DNA from 3 places in the Exiguobacterium sp. JMULE1 genome. Region 1 is predicted to be linked to each of the others. Evidence: a T-box and tRNA genes for the amino acid it is inferred to sense, from the RefSeq annotation. Region 1 holds a T-box; the other regions hold tRNA genes.
The links. The T-box of region 1 lies ahead of EXW93_RS11360 (valine--tRNA ligase). A T-box ahead of a tRNA ligase gene usually reads a tRNA of that ligase, here a tRNA-Val.

Region 1 (6,310 bases):
TCCGTTCCTCGAACTGAATGATATACGGCGACGTAAACGTCCCGATGCGTAATCCTTCCGCAATTCCCATCTCACGTAAGAACGCAACCGTCGATCCTTTCCCGTTCGTGCCAGCGACATGAATCGTCGGAATCGCGTCCGGGTCAATCTGTAATTCCAGTAACATCGCCTGCATCCGTTCAAGACCTGGTTTGACGCCGAATGCTAGTAAGCTCGATAACCATTCTAATACATCTTCTCGCGTCCTCATGTTGTTCGCTCCTTTAAAAAAAGTGGCTCAAGGAAACTTGAGCCACTGCTGTAATTAGTGTGAGAGTTCGTTGATGCGTGCTTCGACAGCTTGACGTTTTTCCGTATAATCAAGTGCCTTCGCTTTTTCTTCATCAATGACATGTGCCGGTGCTTTGCCGACGAAGCCAGGGTTGTTGAGTTTTTTCTCGACCCGTTCGACTTCTTTCGTATACTTGACGAGTTCTTTATTCAAGCGCGCGATTTCTTCCTCGATGTTGATCAAGTCCGCGAGTGGGATGAACAATTCTGCTCCCGTTACGATCGAACTCATTGCTTTTTCTGGCGCCGGCATCTGTTCTTCGATTCGGAGTTCAGACGCGTTCGTGAACTTTTGCAAGTACGAGCTATTTGACGACAAGTCGTCTTGAACACGTGCGTCATTCGTCGAGATGAACAGTTGGATCTGTTTCGACATCGGTGCGTTCACTTCGGCGCGGATGTTACGAACCGAACGGATGACGTTCTGAACTGCTTCGAATGCTGGAACAGCTTCCGGGAAGTCGAGTGATGCCTCGCGTGTTGGCCATGAAGCACGTGTGATCGTTTCGCCTTCATGCGGTAAGTGTTGCCAGATCTCTTCCGTGATGAACGGCATGAATGGATGCATCAGACGCATGATCCGGTCGAGCGTATAGGCAAGAACCGAACGCGTCGTCTGCTTCGCTGCTTCATCTTCCCCGTTAAGCGGTAATTTCGCCATCTCGATGTACCAGTTACAGAAGTCTTCCCAGATGAAGTGATAGAGAATACGTCCCGCTTCACCAAACTCATATTTGTCCGACAGACGCGTCACATCGTCGATCGTCGTCTGTAAGCGTGTCAGAATCCATTTATCTGCGAGTGACTTCTCGCCTGTCAAATCGATCTGATCAAACGTTAGACCATCCATGTTCATCAAGGCAAAACGGCTTGCGTTCCACAGTTTGTTCGAGAAGTTCCATGTTGCTTCGATTTTTTCCCAGTAGAAGCGGAGGTCGTTCCCTGGCGTTGATCCTGTCGTTAAGAACCAACGGAGTGAATCGGCACCGTACTTCTCAATGACATCCATCGGGTCGATTCCGTTACCGAGTGATTTCGACATCTTGCGTCCTTCCGAATCACGAATCAATCCGTGGATCAAGACGTCTTGGAATGGACGTTGTCCTGTGAATTCGTACGATTGGAAGATCATCCGTGATACCCAGAAAGCGATGATGTCATAACCCGTAACGAGTGTCGATGTCGGGAAGTATTTTTGATAATCCGCTGCGTCCGTGTTCGGCCATCCCATCGTTGAGAACGGCCAAAGCGCTGAAGAGAACCACGTATCAAGAACATCGTTGTCTTGCTCCCAGTTCTCGATATCGGCTGGTGCTTCCTTACCAACGTAGACTTCGCCTGTTTCTTTATGGTACCAAGCCGGAATCCGGTGTCCCCACCAGAGTTGACGGCTGACACACCAGTCACGGATGTTTTCCATCCAGCGCACATACGTGTTCTCAAAGCGTTGTGGAACGAAGTTGACCTTGTCTGGTCCTTGTTGTTCCTCGAGTGCTTTTTGCGCGAGTGGTTCCATTTTGACGAACCATTGGAGTGAAAGATACGGCTCAACGATCGCGTCTGAACGCTCCGAGTGACCGACAGAGTGCAAGTGTGGTTCGATTTTGATTAGAACACCTTCTGCTTTTAAATCTTCAACGATTTGTTTCCGGCATTCGAAGCGATCCATACCTTCGTATTTCCCTGCGTTCTCGTTCATCGTTCCATCTTCATTCATGACGAGGACACGTGGTAACTCGTGACGGTTACCGACTTCGAAGTCGTTCGGGTCGTGCGCTGGTGTGATCTTAACGACACCTGTACCGAACTCCATGTCGACATAGTCATCGGCAACAATCGGAATCTCGCGACCAACGATTGGTAACGTGATCGTTTTTCCGACGAGGTGAGCATAACGCTCATCCTTCGGGTTCACGGCAATCGCTGTATCACCGAGCATCGTCTCAGGACGTGTCGTCGCGAGTTCAACGTGACCTGAACCGTCCGTTAGTGGATAGCTGAAGTGATAGAACGCACCTTCGATATCCTTGTAGATGACTTCGATATCCGAGATCGCTGTTTTCGTCGCTGGGTCCCAGTTAACGATGTATTCGCCGCGGTAGATCAAGCCTTTTTCGTAAAGTTTCACGAAGACTTCTTGAACCGCTTCTGACAATCCTTCGTCAAGCGTGAAGCGTTCACGCGAATAATCGAGTCCGAGACCAAGTTTTGCCCATTGTGCACGGATCGTTGACGCGTACTCTTCTTTCCATGCCCATGATTGCTCAAGGAATTTCTCACGACCCATTTCAAGACGTGATTGTCCTTCTGCCCGCAGTTTTTGTTCGACTTTTGCTTGCGTCGCGATACCGGCATGGTCCATTCCTGGTAGATAAAGAACGTCGAATCCTTGCATCCGCTTCATCCGTGTCAGCATGTCTTGTAACGTTGTGTCCCACGCGTGACCAAGGTGCAATTTACCTGTGACGTTCGGTGGTGGAATGACGATCGTGTACGGCTCTTTTTCTGGATCCTGATCGGCTTTGAAATAGTCACCTTTCACCCAAAAGTCGTACCATTTTTCTTCCGTTGCCTGCGGATCATACTTCGTTGGCATTGATAATTCCTGCATCCTGATCGCTCCCTTTTTGTCCATAATAAAAACGGCTTCTCTCGTCCTATGCTAAGGACGAAAGAAAGCCGTTGCTTTTTTCCGCGGTACCACCTTAGTTCATCCACAATCGGATGCCCTCGAGCCACGTAACGTGTGGAGGACGGATATCGCTCGTAAGACTCACGATACCAGCTCGTGGGGTGACCTTCCTCCTGTTCGCCCGTCACATCTTTCAGCCAAGGATGTGTTCTCTACACCGGTACGAATACAGGACTACTCTTCCCGTCATCGCTGTTGCCATTTTCTTCTTTACTTATTTTAGCCGAGACTTCAAGCAATCGTCAAGAACTGCTTAACGACCAAATTCAACTTGGAGTTCTTGGAACGTCAATTCGACGGCTTCGATCGTCCGCTCGATGTCTTCGTCCGTGTGGGCGATTGACAGGAAGAGACCTTCGAATTGTGACGGTGGTAAGAAGACACCACGCGCCGCCATCTTTTGATAATACGAACGGAACATCTCAAGATTCGATGTTTTCGCTTTTTCGAAGTTCGTGACGCGCTCATCCGTGAAGAAGACACCGAACATCGCGCCTGCACGGTTCGTCGTCAACGGAATGTTATACTTCGCCGCAGCGTTCAGGTAGCCTTCTGACAAACGGCTCGCTTTCCGGTCGAACTCTTCATAGTGTTCTGGTTTCAATTGTGTCAATGTCGCTAGACCTGCTGCCATCGCGAGTGGGTTCCCGGATAACGTACCTGCTTGATAGATTGGACCTTGTGGTGCGATCTGCTCCATGATGTCACGACGTCCACCGTAAGCACCAACTGGCATTCCGCCGCCGATGACTTTACCGAGACACGTGATATCCGGTGTGACACCGAAATGTCCTTGGGCACAGTGGAATCCGACACGGAAACCGGTCATGACTTCGTCAAAGATCAGTAAAGCGCCGTTTTCTGACGTAATTTCCCGTAAGCCTTCGAGGAATCCTGGTTCTGGTGGCACGAAGCCCATGTTCCCAGCAGCCGGTTCGACGATGACACCGGCGATATCGTCGCCGTGTTTTTCAAACGCGATTCGGACAGCGTCCAAGTCGTTGTACGGAACTGTCAGCGTCATGCTCGCGATTTGCGCCGGAACGCCTGGTGAATCTGGTAATCCGAGTGTCGCGACACCTGAACCTGCTTTGATCAAGAGCGAGTCACCGTGACCATGGTAACAGCCTTCGAACTTGAGGATTTTCGTCCGACCTGTGTAGCCGCGTGCGAGACGAAGGGCAGCCATCGTCGCTTCAGTCCCTGAGTTGACCATCCGGACGACTTCGACTGACGGCACACGACTGATGACGACTTCCGCCATCGCTGATTCGATTTCCGTTGGTGTCCCGTAGCTCCAGCCACGCGTTGCTTGTTCTTGAATTGCTGACGTGACGATTGGATCGGCATGACCGAGAATCATTGGTCCCCATGACAAGACGTAATCGATATATTCTTTTCCGTCGATATCATAGAGCTTCGATCCTTTCGCATGATCTGCGAAAATCGGTGTCATCCCGACCGATTTATAAGCACGGACCGGACTGTTGACACCACCCGGCATGAGCGGGAGTGCCCGCTCGAATGCTTCTTTTGATTTTGAGTTCTGGTTAATTAAGCTCATTTCGACCCCTCCAGGTAACGACAAATGTCTTTTGCGAAATAGGTGATGATTAAATCAGCGCCTGCTCGTTTAAAGCCAAGCATCGTCTCAAGGACGATTCGTTCTTCATCGATCCAGCCGTTCAAGGCTGCGGCTTTGACCATCGCATACTCACCCGATACGTTATACGCGACGATCGGTAAATCGATTCGCTCACGCACATCACGAATGATATCCATGAACGCAAGCGCAGGTTTGACGATCATGAAGTCAGCTCCTTGATCAACGTCCGCTGTTGCTTCGCGGAACGCTTCGCGACGGTTTGCTGGGTCCATTTGATAACCTTTCCGGTCGCCTTCTCCCGGTGCCGAATTTGCTGCATCACGGAATGGACCGTAATAAGCAGACGCATATTTAACACCGTAGCTCATGACCGGAATGTGGCTGAAGCCGTTCTCGTCTAATCCTTGACGAATCGCTGCGACGAATCCGTCCATCATCGATGATGGCGCGATGACGTCGGCACCTGCTCGGGCTTGGGAGATTGCTGTCTTGACGTGAAGCGGTAGTGACGCATCATTATCGACCGTACCGTCGGCGACGATTCCACAATGACCTGTCGACGTATATTCACATAAGCATGTGTCGGCGATGACCGTTAGCTGCGGGGCAACCTTCTTGACGAGACGTGTCGCTTCTTGAACGATCCCGTGATCGTGAAACGCACCTGATCCTTGCTCGTCTTTCAAGTGGTCGTGCGGGACACCGAATAAAATGACAGATTCGATTCCGAGTGCGACGACTTCTTCAATCTCAGCCGTCAGATGATCGAGTGATAAGTTGAAGACGCCAGGCATCGAACTGACTTCGCGTTTAATGCCTTCGCCTTCAGCGACGAAAATCGGATAAATCAAATCTGATTTATGCAATTGATTCTCGCGGACGAGTGACCGGAGTGATGCGGTATGACGTAAACGACGGTGACGTGCGTATTCTAATGTGTTCATGCTGATTCCTCCTCAATGATACGATCAATCATGCCGTCTACCGTGAATTCACGGGCGACATGGATCGGTTGAAGTCCGGCTGCTTTTGCTGCTTGCTCCGTGATTGTCCCAATGACGATGAACGTCGCCTGCGGGGACAGTGGAGCAATCGCTTCGACAGCGGAAGGACTCTGCAGTCCAATATAGGTGGCAGTTCTGATAAGTGCTTCAGGTAGCCGACGGGTGACGGTTTCATACGTGATGATATCTTCGATCGTATACCGATTCAGGTTTCGTAACTGATCGACCGGCGCTTGCCGCGATCGGTTCCCACGCGCGAAGACGATATGATCGCTGTCAGACAAGTATGGTCCGAGTTCTGCGACGAGTGCGTCTCCTGTAAAGGTCGACGGACAGAAGTCGGCTGTTCGACCGTACTTCGCAAGTGCATCTGCCGTCTTTCGTCCGACGACCGCGATACGTGTTGCTGTTAATTCAGGCAACGCATCAGCAATCCGGTGGACACCATTCGGACTCGTCACGATGAGCCAATCCATTCCCTTCGGCAATGTAAACGAAACCGGTCGCGTTTCAATGACAGGATAGTGCACTGACTCGATCGCGACGGCGCGCAGTCGCGCCATCTGCTCGGTCGTCGGTGGTCGGCTGCCCGTGAAGAGTACCTGCTTACAAGTCATCCGGAAGTGTCGCGAGAATCTCACGACCGCCCGAAGCAAGCAGACGTTCTGCAACATCTTG
Region 2 (6,310 bases), 1.7 Mb from region 1:
CATAATTTCTTTTTCTCAGAAAATCCAGAGCGTGAATTCGCCCAAATGTTCAAAGAAGGTACTCCTCCAGAGGATCCAACGATTTATGTCGGTGTCTCGTCAAAATCCGACGCTTCCCAAGCTCCTGAAGGGAAGGATAACTTATTCGTCTTGACACACGTTCCACCGCTAATACTTCAAAAAGGTGAGGTCGACTGGGATGCGTACCGCGAAGTCGTTCTCGATAAACTGGAGCGGATGGGACTTCATGGACTTCGGGAATCGATCGAGTTTGAATATCGCTTTACCCCAGAGGATTTGAAAGAATTATACGGTCCAAACGGTGGATCGATTTATGGTGTCGCAGCCGATCGGAAGAAAAATGGTGGATTCAAGATTCCATCGAAGAGTGACTTGTACGAAGGACTTTATTTCGTTGGTGGGTCGACACATCCAGGCGGCGGTGTACCAATGGTCACCTTGTCCGGTCAATTAACAGCTGATTTGATCCGAAAACATGAAGGTGCGGTTCCTACGCCTTAAGATTTCTCCAATTACAAAAGAGACGGAAACTGATTCACTCATCAGTTCCGTCTCTTTTTTTACTTTGTATTCGTCAAAAGTGGTACGACATGAATGTCCGCCTTTTCTCCTAATCTCACATCCATTCGACATACGGCTGGAATTGGTAAGGATTTCCAAAATGCGTAATCAAACGTCGAATCAAATGTTTCTAAGAGTAACACCATGATGTTTCCGTGTGTTCCAAGAACGACTATTTCGTCAGGATGCTTCTCCACTAGTTCGTCGATGAATGGCCGAATGCGTTGCGACGCTTCGTTGTTCGTTTCGCCTCCATACGGATTTTCATTCGGATGTTGCCATACATATGTGACCGCTGCTTGAAAATCGTCAAGCTCTCCCGGTGCTAACAATCGCTCTCGTAGTTCCTCTACCTCAATGATTGGTTGTTGACGTGCCTCCGCAAGCGGTGCAATCGTCTCGATCGCCCGTTGATACGGGCTGCTGTAGAACCTGTCGATTGGAATTTCTTGAAACGTTTCAAGTAAACGTATCGCATCTGCTCGTCCTTTATCGGAAAGTGGCCGTTTCCGTTCATCTGGTGAATATGTCGAGTGTGCGTGCCGTACGAAATAGAGTGTCGTCATGTTTTGATTTTCCCCTTTATTGGTGTGTCCATCGGTATCCGATTCCGCGAACTGTTTCGAGATGCTGTTCAATCGGAAAACCGCAAACACGTAGTTTTTCTCTTAAATGTCTGATATGCGAGTCGATCGTCCGCTCGTCTACAGACGCTTCCGCTCCCCATAACATCGTCGTTAGTTGATCGCGTGTCCAAACACGTCGTGGAGAATCTAAAAATACACCTAACAACTCAAACTCCGTCTTCGTTAACGAAATCTTTTGTTGGAGGTAACTACAACGATAGCTTTCCCGGTCATAGGATAGACCATCATACTGTTGCTGTAATAAAACTTCCATTCGCCCGATCAGTTCCCCTTCTTGAATCGGTTTTGATATGTAATCATTCGCTCCTACTTCTCGTGTCCGAATGATGTCTTCCCGCTGATTCCGAGCCGTAACCATCAAGATTGGGATGTTAGAGTGTTCTCGAATGAGACGACAACATGTCCAGCCATCCATATCCGGCATCATGACATCTAGTAAAATCAGGTCGAATACGTGCTGACGGCAGAGATCAAGAGCTTGTTGCGCAGAATCCACAAGCTGACACGTGTACCCATACGGCTGAATATACAGTTTGAGCAGTTCAAGCATTCTTGGTTCATCATCTACGATCAATACATGCGGCATTTTATTTCTCCTTCCACTGCAGTGTCACTTGTGTTCCATGTCCAAGCTGACTCTTGATGTTCAATTCTGCTCCATGTGTCTGAGCAATTGCTTCAACGATGGAGAGTCCGATTCCAGTTCCTCCATGTTTTCGAGAACGAGATGCTTCCGTTCGGTAGAGCCGTTTCGTTACATGAGGTAAAGATTCTGCAGCGATCCCTTCTCCTGTATCTTCGATTTGAATGAAAGCCCCTACTGCGTTGACACCATAACGAACAATAATTTTTCCCGACGTCGTATGTCGCCGTGCATTTTCAACGATATTCACGATCATCTGGCGGAGCTGCTGAGCGTCACCCATCACTTCTATTCGCTCACCTTCTATCTCGAACGAAACATTTTCTTGTTCGATGTCCAGGCGCATCAATCGTATCACTTGATGAATCAAGTCTTCGACATCGACAGGTTTTCGTTCCATCATAAAAGCATTCGCATCAATGCGTGCTAACCAAAATAATTGCTCAATCCATTCATTCATTTGCTGACTTTCTTCTCGAATGATCGTAACGTAGCGTTGTTGCTCATCCGGCGTCAACGTTTGACGTTCGAGAATGTCCGCGTATCCCTTTATATATGTCAATGGTGTTCGTAGTTCATGAGATACGCTTGCTAAAAATTCGGATCGTTCCCGATTCAAAAAATCGAGATCTTGTTTTAATTGCTGAATCGAACGCGCCAATTGTCCCAGTTCGTCTTGTCGATCAATCGGCAACGCTCCATCTTCCCCATCTAATAGACGTGCCGTCGCTTTTTCCATTTGAACCAGCGGACGAGAGATGAGTCGGGTCGTCCAAATGCTTGCCGCACCTGCTAATAAAAGTGCGAGCAGACCCACTTGGAAAAACTGCTGTTTCAACGGATTAAGTACGTGATCCACGATTGCTTTAGAAGCGAACATGAAGACATGACCCTGATGTTTCCCGTCGATGGTGATGGGACTGTCCGTCATTAAAAAGTCACGCATCGTCACGATTTTTCCTTGTTGACGGTAATCGAAATCCGTATGCTCTAGCACACTTTTCATCTCATTCGACAAAGGTCGTGACGCTTCGAGTCGTTTTCCATCTGCATCAGTGATCACTACAGTAAACGATGAATCTGCTTCCATCATGCTGACATGGCGCATCGTCGTTTGGTCATAGGAATCGACAAGGACATCACGATGGGTATTTCCTCGGTTCAGTAAACCGTCCACTACTTCCTGCGTTCGTGTTTGAGACAACTGATAATACAACGTCCCAAACAACACACTGCCACAAATTAAAAATGCCGCAAGCACGATCCCTCCGACCGAGTATGAAATACGACGCATGACGATTCCTCCTTTTCCTCTCCACTTTTAGTATAGCTAAAAAAAACGCGATCGACGCAGACAAACAAAACTGTCACCTCATCTGCACACGATTTGCACATACGCTGGGTATAGTAAAAAAGACTAGTGAATTCAGGAGGGTTTTATTATGAAAAAATCATTGACGTTAACCGCACTGGCTCTTAGTTCTACGCTTTGGCTCGGTGCATGCGGATCCGCTTCAAATGACGAAGGAAGCAATAGCGACTCACACGACATGTCTCATGGAGATATGATGCATTCGAGTGATGGAAAGATACCGTCTGGTCTAAAGGAAGCCAGTGATCCGACTTATCCGAAAGGAAGCAACGTCACGTTGACGACGAATCATATGGATGGAATGAACGGAGCTAAAGCAACGATTGCGGGAGCTTATGATACCGTCGTCTATGCGATTAGTTACAAACCGACTACTGGTGGAAAGATAGTGAAAAATCATAAATGGGTCATTCAGGAAGAACTCGATCCCGTTCCAACTAAGCCACTGCAAGTTGGTGATGAAGCGACTGTCAAAGCGGATCATATGAAGGGTATGGATGGAGCTAAAGCGACGATTGACGAAGTAAAAGAAACGACGGTTTATATGGTGAACTATGAACCAACGGACGGTGGAGAGATGGTGAAAAATCATAAATGGGTCACAGAGGATGAGATAAAGAAATAATAAAAAAAAGCCCGCTTTTCCTTTAAAGGAGAAGCGGGCTTTCGGTATGATTCTGACTGGGCTCGAACCAGCGACCTCTACCCTGTCAAGGTAGCGCTCTCCCAGCTGAGCTACAGAATCATGTTTGCAGTACGTTATGTACTTGCTAGGACATGTATTAATATATCAAGAAACTAAAAGGCTGACAAGTCTTTTTCTGAAAAAAAATAAAAAATTTAAAATGGGGGAATCCACCCCGCTTCCCCCATTTTGAATGACTTACAGGAAGGTTGATACTCGATCAATCGGTAAACGTAGTGCCGGACGTTTTTTCGCATCTTCAACCGCTTTTCCGACAGCAATCAGCATGACTGGTACATACCGTGACTCGGTGATGAACGTTTCCGCAAAACGTTGATGATCAAATCCACCCATTGCGAGTGTTGATAATCCACGCGCTTCTGCCGCAAGCATCAATTGCATCGCAGCAAGGCTCGCATTCGACATAGCCGCGTCGCGTCCATACGCCTCACTTTGATAAGCGCCTTCTACCTGTGCCTTGATCGAATCAAACAGATCCTCTGTCATGCCACCTGCTTCCACTGCTGGACCGTACACTGGATTGTAGTTTCGATTAGCTTGAACATCACCTAAGATCGCAATGACTGCTGAAGCCGAAGTGATAGCCGGCTGATTGTATGCGATCGGTGCAAGCTGCTGCTTCGCTTCTTCCGAATGAAAGACCGTGAAATGCCAGTGTTGCAAATTCCAAGCACTCGGCGCGGCTGTCGTCCATTCTAATAGTTCTTCTACTTCCTGTTTTGAAAGCTTGAACGTTTCGTCGTAATGACGAACGGAACGTCTTTCTGTTAAGACACGCATTGTATCAAGTGTTGCCTGTGTCATGTGTAAATCCCCCTTATCATTATCAGATTACTTAGATATCGTAGCATGTCTTATTTTCATTGTCCTCTATCAATACTTCAAACGAATCTACTGTTATAAAACAATAGTTGACATTCAACTTCTGTACTAATACAATAAAATCAAGAAAAAAGATCATTGCGTTTACTTTGAAGGAGGAAAAACACATGGAACAACCCCTTTACCAAGAAGCATCTGCTGCATTCTATCGTGAGCTTCCCGTCAAGACGTGTGCCCATTGCGGAAAAGAGATGGATGAACAATGTGAATCCTATCAAACGGAATGCGATGAGTGTGCTGTAACAGAACACTAAATAATACATGAAACAATCACTTACTTAGTGGTTGTTTTTTTATTTCTTTTAAACTCTTTCTAAATAAATCAATATTTTTTAGAAAAATCGATTTTCCGTCATCTTTTTGTCATCTGTTTGTTACAAAAGAAACAGTCAGAATGTTACATTATCTGTATATGATATTTTTGACAAAAGGAGCGACAGACAACGATGGATCCATTTACCTCAAGCCACGCTAGCGAACTCGGTCCACGACCGCGTACAAAAAAAAGAAAGTTTTTCCCTCGGTTTTTCTTACTTCTCACACTGGTCTTTCTCGGAGTTGGGGGATATGTCGCTTTCCGATATGTTTTTACTCCTGAACAACATTCCATTACGACAGGTAAATCCATTATTGAAGTGCCTGTCGTCAATATGGAAAAAGCACGCGTGGAAAAATGGAATGGTGTGACGAAAAAAGTCGCTTATTTAACATTCGAGGATGGTCCATCCGCATTAACACCGGACTTACTTCGAACATTGGATCAACTTCAGACTCGTGCCACTTTCTTTTATCTCGGAACACAAGTAGATGCTTTTCCACAAGAAGTCAAAGCTGCTGCTAAAGCTGGACACTATATCGGATTACACGGGGAAACACACGATTACGATACATTGTACGAAAAAGGAAAGTATGTCTCAGAGATGCAAAGTGTTCAGAAGAAAATCCATGAGTTGACGAAGCTAACACCACATTTGACACGACCACCTTATGGCTCTGATCCAGGCATCACAAAAAAAATGGCATCTGCCATTCATTCAGCAGACTTCCGTGTGTGGGACTGGTCGATCGATTCAATGGACTGGTATTACAAAGATAGTGCAAAAGAAGTCGCGAATACAGTCATTCGGCGAGCAGAGCGTCCGTTTGAAATCATTCTCTTACATGAACAACCACAAGCCATCAAAGCACTTCCAGCCATTGTTGCCGGACTTCAGAAAAAAGGCTATCAATTCGCGATTTATGATGAAGATTTCCATATTCCGTACAACTTCGCGCAACACTCGAATTTATAAGGAGTTACTATCCAGATGAAAAAAACATTCGTAGCAGTACTGTTCCTGTCGAGCTTTGGACTCGCTGCCTGTTCCAACGATTCACCAACCTCTCTTCATGAACAGCTAGAGCAACAAGTCAAAGGTGAAGAGAAAGCATTCACGCTAGCTGATCAACGTGCTCGTAAGGACGAAATTTCAGTTAAT
Region 3 (6,310 bases), 1.6 Mb from region 1:
GTGTCGCAGCAGCTACGGCCATCGTCTATGTTCTCGATTCTGATGTCGCGAGCGTTCCTGCACTCTACGGATTCGCTGCCTTAACAGGTATGACGTTCATCACGATTCTGTTCACGCTCGCGATGCTACTTGGTCGCGTCGGACAATTCCTTGCCTTCCTACTACTTCTGCTTCAAATCGGTGGTAGTGGCGGTACGTTCCCAGTCGAGATGACGCCAAGCTTCTTCCAAGCGATTCACGCCTTCTTACCAATGACGTATTCAGTCGGTGGATTCCGTGAAGCCCTTGGACTCGGTGTGACGGACACTCTCATCTCAAATAGTCAAGTCCTCGCGACCATCCTAGTCGTCGCATTGATCATCAGCTTCGTTGGAGGGCTCGGAGCCAAGCGGATTCTACTCTCAACGAAAGTGAGACGAAAACAACATGACACAGTCTGATAAAGAAACACTGATACTAGACTCAGCGATGGCTTGCTTTTCTGAACTTGGTTATAAGGGTACGACGATCGAGCGTGTCGCCCGACGCGCTCACGTCGGAAAACCGACCGTCTACCAACTGTTTGAAAGTAAACTCAACTTGTTCGAATCGCTCGTAACCCGTGTGCTGCAAGAGATGAAAGAAGAAGCAGAACGCGCTTACGTCGAACATGCGACGGTAGAAGAAAATAAGCAAGCAATGATCGATGCTATCGTCTATCATCAGCAACAACATTTGTTCATTCTTCAAATCATTGAAGAAACACGTAATCTCAAATTACAAGAAATGCAGGAACTACGGACACGTATCGAACGGCATGTCGTCGAATATCTTAAAACGCTCCTTGAGACTCGCCTTGGACAAAATGATCGTGACGTACCAGTAGATGTCACAGCATTTCTGATTTTCCGGACGTATATCGCATTGATTGCCGAATGGCCATCGATTGCGCATCCACTTGAGCTCGATACGATTCGTCGTGCCATGCTACGTATTTTATGAATCAAAAAACCGCCGGTCAGTGGATCGGCGGTTTTTCATATTCTCGATTCTTTTCTAAATTCCGTGCCGTTTGACTAGAAGTAACTGTTTTTTCATCCTTCAAAGTACCAAATAACCAATCTCCCACCGGATTCGATACACCAAACCAATAGTGTTCATTTTTGAAATGATGTAACAGATGCGTCTTTTTCATCCATTTCCCAAAGCGTGTTCTCGGTTTCAGCGGAACGTGTGCCACGTAATGTTTCCATTCATACACAAGCAACATGACGATCAATCCACTCGCGGCTGCAGCTGTCGAAACGACAGATTGCGTCAGAAAATAGGTCAGCGCCGCAAAGAAACCAAGATTCGGCAAGGAATACCAGACCGGTAAAAACAACAGATGCAGTTCATTCGGATGCGCATGATGATCGTAATGAAGTCGTTTCAATAATTTTCGTCCAAGCACATTTTTAGGCGGTGGTAAATGGAACAAAAAACGATGCGTCAAATATTCACTGAAACTAAAGACGATCAATCCAAGACAAAAGAACAGTAAAATTGACCAATGAAACGGCTGAGCAAGGACATAACTACTGACCGCAATCAGTAATACGAGCATGATCAAAATATCCGGAAACAGAAAAAAACGACGATAGATATTTAACATAGGTGCCTTCCCCTTTCTCTTTCGTTACAGCATATAATCGTACGTTCATCGATTCGTCACGTTTTTTACTTCAAGTCGTGTAATCATTCTCGCTCCCTCCCTTATACTAAATAGAGAATGGAGTGATGATCACTTTGAGTTTATCGACCGGAATCATCTTCGTGTTACTCGCCTATACACTCATGTCGCTTTACGACATGTGGCAGGTATACCGGATAACGAGCAAACTTTGGATGTTTGTATTGTTTCTTGCAACATTAATCAGTCTCATCGTTGCCTTTTTTGTGGCCCCTGTCCTTACGCTATTCTTTTACTGGTCACGCCATCCATTGAAACGAAACATCGGTATCGTGTTACTGATTGTCGTATGTCTCATCTCAATCATGACAAAACTGTCGTCTTGATTGAATTCCTTCATGAATGTCTCATGAAGGTTTTTTCATGTTCTACTACCGAAGAAGAGTCGGCGCATCAACTCACGTTCCGGCATCTCCGTCGTATTGAGGACGTCTAAAAATGGTCGATCATCATATGAAAGCTTCAGGATTTCTGAACGGACTTGATCCTTCTCCCAATCAATGATTGCTACTGGAGCAATAGCTGTTTGCTGACATCCAAGTGCACCTGGATTAATAAAGAGCGTTTGCTCTGTCTCGACTTGTTGCGCTGGATGATGATGACCGAAACCAATGATCCGCGCCTCACTTCCAGCAAACAAGGCGGATAAGTTATCTTTTGTTCCATCCATTGCTTGCTTTAAGGGTTCTTCACCAATCTTCTTCGTCTGATCGGCATAAGCATAGTGCGTCAGGTGCATCGATTGTTCCTGATGCATGATATTTAAGACACGCGGTAAACGTTCCAAATACTTTTTATTTTCTTGTGTCAACGTATCCACGATCCATTGGTGGTGCTCTTTCGCATGGCGGTAACTATCGGGATAGGTCTCCCCATGGATTAAAGCAAGGACACATTCATCATGGTTCCCAGAAATCGTTTGAATATCAGGTCGTTGCTTCAATAGATCAATGACTTCATTATGTTCTGGTCCAATGCCGACAAGATCACCGAGACAATAGACGGCATCGATATCTGATTGTTGATCAAGATAGGACAAAACCGCACGCAAAGCTGATGCATTGCCGTGAATATCTGTAAAAAGCATGACTTTCATGTAAACGCCTCCATTGTTGGTACATTAGGATTTCCAGATGATACCGTGAATTCCTGTCAGATTTCAGGAAAAAATAAATTGTCAGAAAATATTGATTATTATTCAAGAGCATGTTAGGCTTAGAAAAATTCACAGAGAGGGGCACGATCAAATGATTCCGACGCAACAGCCATTTAACCAAGCCGGACGACTGATTATTCTATGCATGAGGGACTGAAAACTTTTCCGATGATGAAACGGAAATGATTTTTGGGCCCTTCTTTCGATGCATCGAATGAGGCGCCCGCACAGAATGAGTGGCGCCTATCCCAAAAACGGATAGGCTTTTTTCATGGCAAAAAATAGAGATAGATAGAGAGAGGATGACAACGTTGAAAGAATATGCGATGGATCGAATGGTAAAAGTATCAGCTGGAATGGCAAATGCCGTTCTTGTAACACTTGGTGTCGGACTTCTGATTGAGACACTCGGAAATCTTCTACATATCCAAATGCTACTGACGATTGGTGGTGTCGCAAAAGTACTACTCGCCCCTGCACTTGGTGCCGGTATTGCCTTTCAGCTTGGAGGAAACACACTTGTCCTGTTCAGCGCGATGATCGCAGCAACGATCGGTGGTGCCGCGCTTCAATCAACTGCTTCTGGACTCGTTCTTGTACCCGGTCAGCCGATCAGTGCGTTACTCGCAGCTGCCGTCGCTGTATACGTCGGAAAACGCATGACTGGAAAAACGAAATTTGACATGATGGTCATCCCGATGAGCGCTGTCCTTGCTGGCGGCGTGACTGGAATCGGTGCTGCTGCCGTCACGACACCACTCCTTACAAAATTCAGTGCCATGATCACAGCATCCGTTGAATCATCTCCAATCGCAACTTCTCTTGTCATCGCACTCATCTTTAGTGTCTTATTGATGTCTCCTGCTTCGTCCGCTGCACTCGCTATCGCTTTGCAACTTGATCCTGTAGCAAGTGCCGCTGCGCTGATTGGCTGTTCCGCTCAATTCGTCGGCTTCACGTTGATGGCATACCGTCAGACGGATCCAGGTGGTTTGATTGCTTCATTCTTTGTAACACCTAAAGTACAATTCCCGAATATCGTTAAAAATCCTCGTCTGGTCGTTGCACCGTTTCTCGCAGCGATGATTTCAGCTCCTGTCGCGACGCTTCTTCTCTCTTTGAAAGTACCGTACGAACTCGCAGGACTTGGATTAAATTCGATGATTGCCCCACTCAATATTTTCGTCAACCAAGGTCCTCAGGCGTTCCTCGTCTTCTTCTTGACTGGTGTCGTTCTACCTGGTGTCTTGACGCTCGTCTTCTATCGATTGACGACTGTCGCAGGGTGGACAAAGCGCGGCGATCTTCATCTTGAAATTCAATAAAACAATTTACCTCCCTTCCAACTATTCCTGATTGATTTCGGGAATAGTTTTTTAACGCAAAAAAAAATCGTCCCTTCGAAAAGGAACGATTTCGGTATGATTCTGACTGGGCTCGAACCAGCGACCTCTACCCTGTCAAGGTAGCGCTCTCCCAGCTGAGCTACAGAATCATGCTGTGTTGTTACTGGGTATATTTTTATTATAGCAGCATATCGAAAAGTGTAAAGCCTTTTTCATAAAAAAAATTATCTTTTTCCAAAAAGATCTTTTTAAATAAAAACAGTTTTAAAGTTGCGGGTTCTATGAGTGTCCTCTACTATGTAAATAAGCACATATAAAAAGAAAGGAGCGTTCATATGAACTTTTTAACCCGATTTAGTTTGAAGAACTCGGTTGCTGTCTTCATCATTGCAATCCTATTGATTTTAGGAGGCGTGTATTCCTTCTCACAATTAAAAGTTGATCAGTTCCCGGAAATCGAGTTTCCTCAGATTTCAATCGAAGCGGTTTACCCTGGTGCATCACCTGACGATGTCGATAAACAAGTCGTCTCAAAGCTTGAAACTTCCCTTAAAGGAATTGAAGGGGCTACCAAGCTAACAAGTTCTTCTTATGAAAGTATCGGTATCTTAAACATCGAATTCCCGTTCGATACCGATATGGATAAGGTCGAACAACAAATCGATGCTGCCATCCAAGATGCGAATCTACCGGAGGAAGCAACGACGAAATTAAATCGTCTGTCCTTTGGATCGTTCCCGATCTATAATATCTCCTTCTTTAGCAAGGATGGTAAAGACATCGAAAAAATCCTTAAGGAAGACATCGAGCCTGAACTTAATAAGATTCCAGGCATCAACAGCGTGTCGGTTGGTGGCTATAAGGATGATCTCGTTCAAATCACCGTCGATAAGGAGAAAGCGACGGAAGCGGGTCTCTCGCTCTCAAGCATCAAGGAACAAATCAATGGAAAGTATGTCTCGTTCCCATCTGGTCAGCTATCAGAAAACGATTCGAAAATTCCGATTCGTGTTGAGGAAAAACTAGAAAATCTAGATAAACTAAAAAATCTACAATTGACACCTGCTACAGGTGCAGCTAGTTCATCAAGTAACGGTCAAACAGGTGGTTCATCTGCTGGCGGTCCACCACAAGGGGCAACGCAAGGACCACCAAGTACAACAGGTGGTGCAGCTGCAGATCAGGCGTCTGAACCTGCAGAGCCGATTCGCCTAGAGGATATCGCAAAAATCGAAGCCGTCTCACAACAAAGTGAAAAAACACGTTACGATTTAAAAGATTCCTTATCGATGGCAATCACGAAAAAACAAGATGCCAATACGGTCGAAATCGCAGATGAAGTCACGAAGATCCTCAATAAATATGACGACCAAGTCGACTATACGATTGGGATTGATTCAGCGAAGGATATCGAGGAGTCCGTTGCGACACTCGTCAAAGAAGGATTACTTGGTGCCCTCTTCGCATCACTCGCTGTACTCTTATTCTTGCGGAACATCCGCGCGACGATCATCGCCATCGTCTCGATTCCATTGTCATTACTCATCGCCGCTATCTTCTTGAACTGGCAAGATATCTCCCTGAACATCATGACACTTGGTGGGATGGCTGTTGCAGTCGGTCGTGTCGTCGATGATAGTATCGTTGTCATCGAGAACATCTTCCGGCGCGTCCGAAAATCCGAATCCGGTATGACGGATGAGATCATCGAACAATCGACAAAAGAGATTCTAAAAGCAATCACGTCATCAACGCTGACGACCGTCGTCGTCTTCCTGCCGATTGGATTTGTCGGTGGGATTACTGGTAAGTTCTTCTTACCGTTCGCTTTGACGATTATTTTCTCATTACTTGCTTCACTACTCGTTGCGATCACGATCGTACCGATTCTCGCGAAATTTGCCTTCAAGAAGGTACCAGCAGAAGAAAAAGAAGGCGCTCTCCAACGTTGGTATGGAAAGCTGATTGAAAAATCACTCTCGCACAAGGCGATCATCTTGGTCGTATCGTTCGTCCTTCTCGGTGGTTCCCTAGCGATCGTACCGCGTCTCGGATTTACGTTCATTCCGAACGAGGCATCGAAAACCTTGACGGCAT

Region 2: it encodes a tRNA-Val, which carries the amino acid that the T-box ahead of EXW93_RS11360 (valine--tRNA ligase) is inferred to sense. The anticodon was not compared.
Region 3: it encodes a tRNA-Val, which carries the amino acid that the T-box ahead of EXW93_RS11360 (valine--tRNA ligase) is inferred to sense. The anticodon was not compared.

What each region holds. Positions count from the first base shown of each region.
Region 1 is NZ_SGWC01000002.1:2,106,144-2,112,453, forward strand. It holds gene EXW93_RS11355 (bifunctional folylpolyglutamate synthase/dihydrofolate synthase) at 1-250, opposite strand, end outside; gene EXW93_RS11360 (valine--tRNA ligase) at 305-2,941, opposite strand; T-box leader at 2,992-3,221, opposite strand; gene hemL (glutamate-1-semialdehyde 2,1-aminomutase) at 3,276-4,586, opposite strand; gene hemB (porphobilinogen synthase) at 4,583-5,572, opposite strand; gene EXW93_RS11375 (uroporphyrinogen-III synthase) at 5,569-6,249, opposite strand; gene hemC (hydroxymethylbilane synthase) at 6,239-6,310, opposite strand, start outside.
Region 2 is NZ_SGWC01000002.1:452,556-458,865, reverse strand. It holds gene EXW93_RS02540 (phytoene desaturase family protein) at 1-522, shown strand, start outside; gene EXW93_RS02535 (histidine phosphatase family protein) at 582-1,148, opposite strand; gene EXW93_RS02530 (response regulator transcription factor) at 1,165-1,815, opposite strand; gene EXW93_RS02525 (HAMP domain-containing sensor histidine kinase) at 1,817-3,166, opposite strand; gene EXW93_RS02520 (YdhK family protein) at 3,315-3,869, shown strand; tRNA gene EXW93_RS02515 (tRNA-Val) at 3,917-3,989, opposite strand; gene EXW93_RS02510 (nitroreductase family protein) at 4,128-4,754, opposite strand; gene yhfH (protein YhfH) at 4,940-5,086, shown strand; gene EXW93_RS02500 (polysaccharide deacetylase family protein) at 5,498-6,124, shown strand; gene EXW93_RS02495 (YkyA family protein) at 6,140-6,310, shown strand, end outside.
Region 3 is NZ_SGWC01000002.1:463,422-469,731, reverse strand. It holds gene EXW93_RS02595 (YhgE/Pip domain-containing protein) at 1-440, shown strand, start outside; gene EXW93_RS02590 (TetR/AcrR family transcriptional regulator) at 427-981, shown strand; gene EXW93_RS02585 (sterol desaturase family protein) at 998-1,633, opposite strand; gene EXW93_RS02580 (hypothetical protein) at 1,759-2,037, shown strand; gene EXW93_RS02575 (metallophosphoesterase family protein) at 2,073-2,807, opposite strand; gene EXW93_RS02570 (PTS sugar transporter subunit IIC) at 3,170-4,192, shown strand; tRNA gene EXW93_RS02565 (tRNA-Val) at 4,290-4,362, opposite strand; gene EXW93_RS02560 (efflux RND transporter permease subunit) at 4,549-6,310, shown strand, end outside.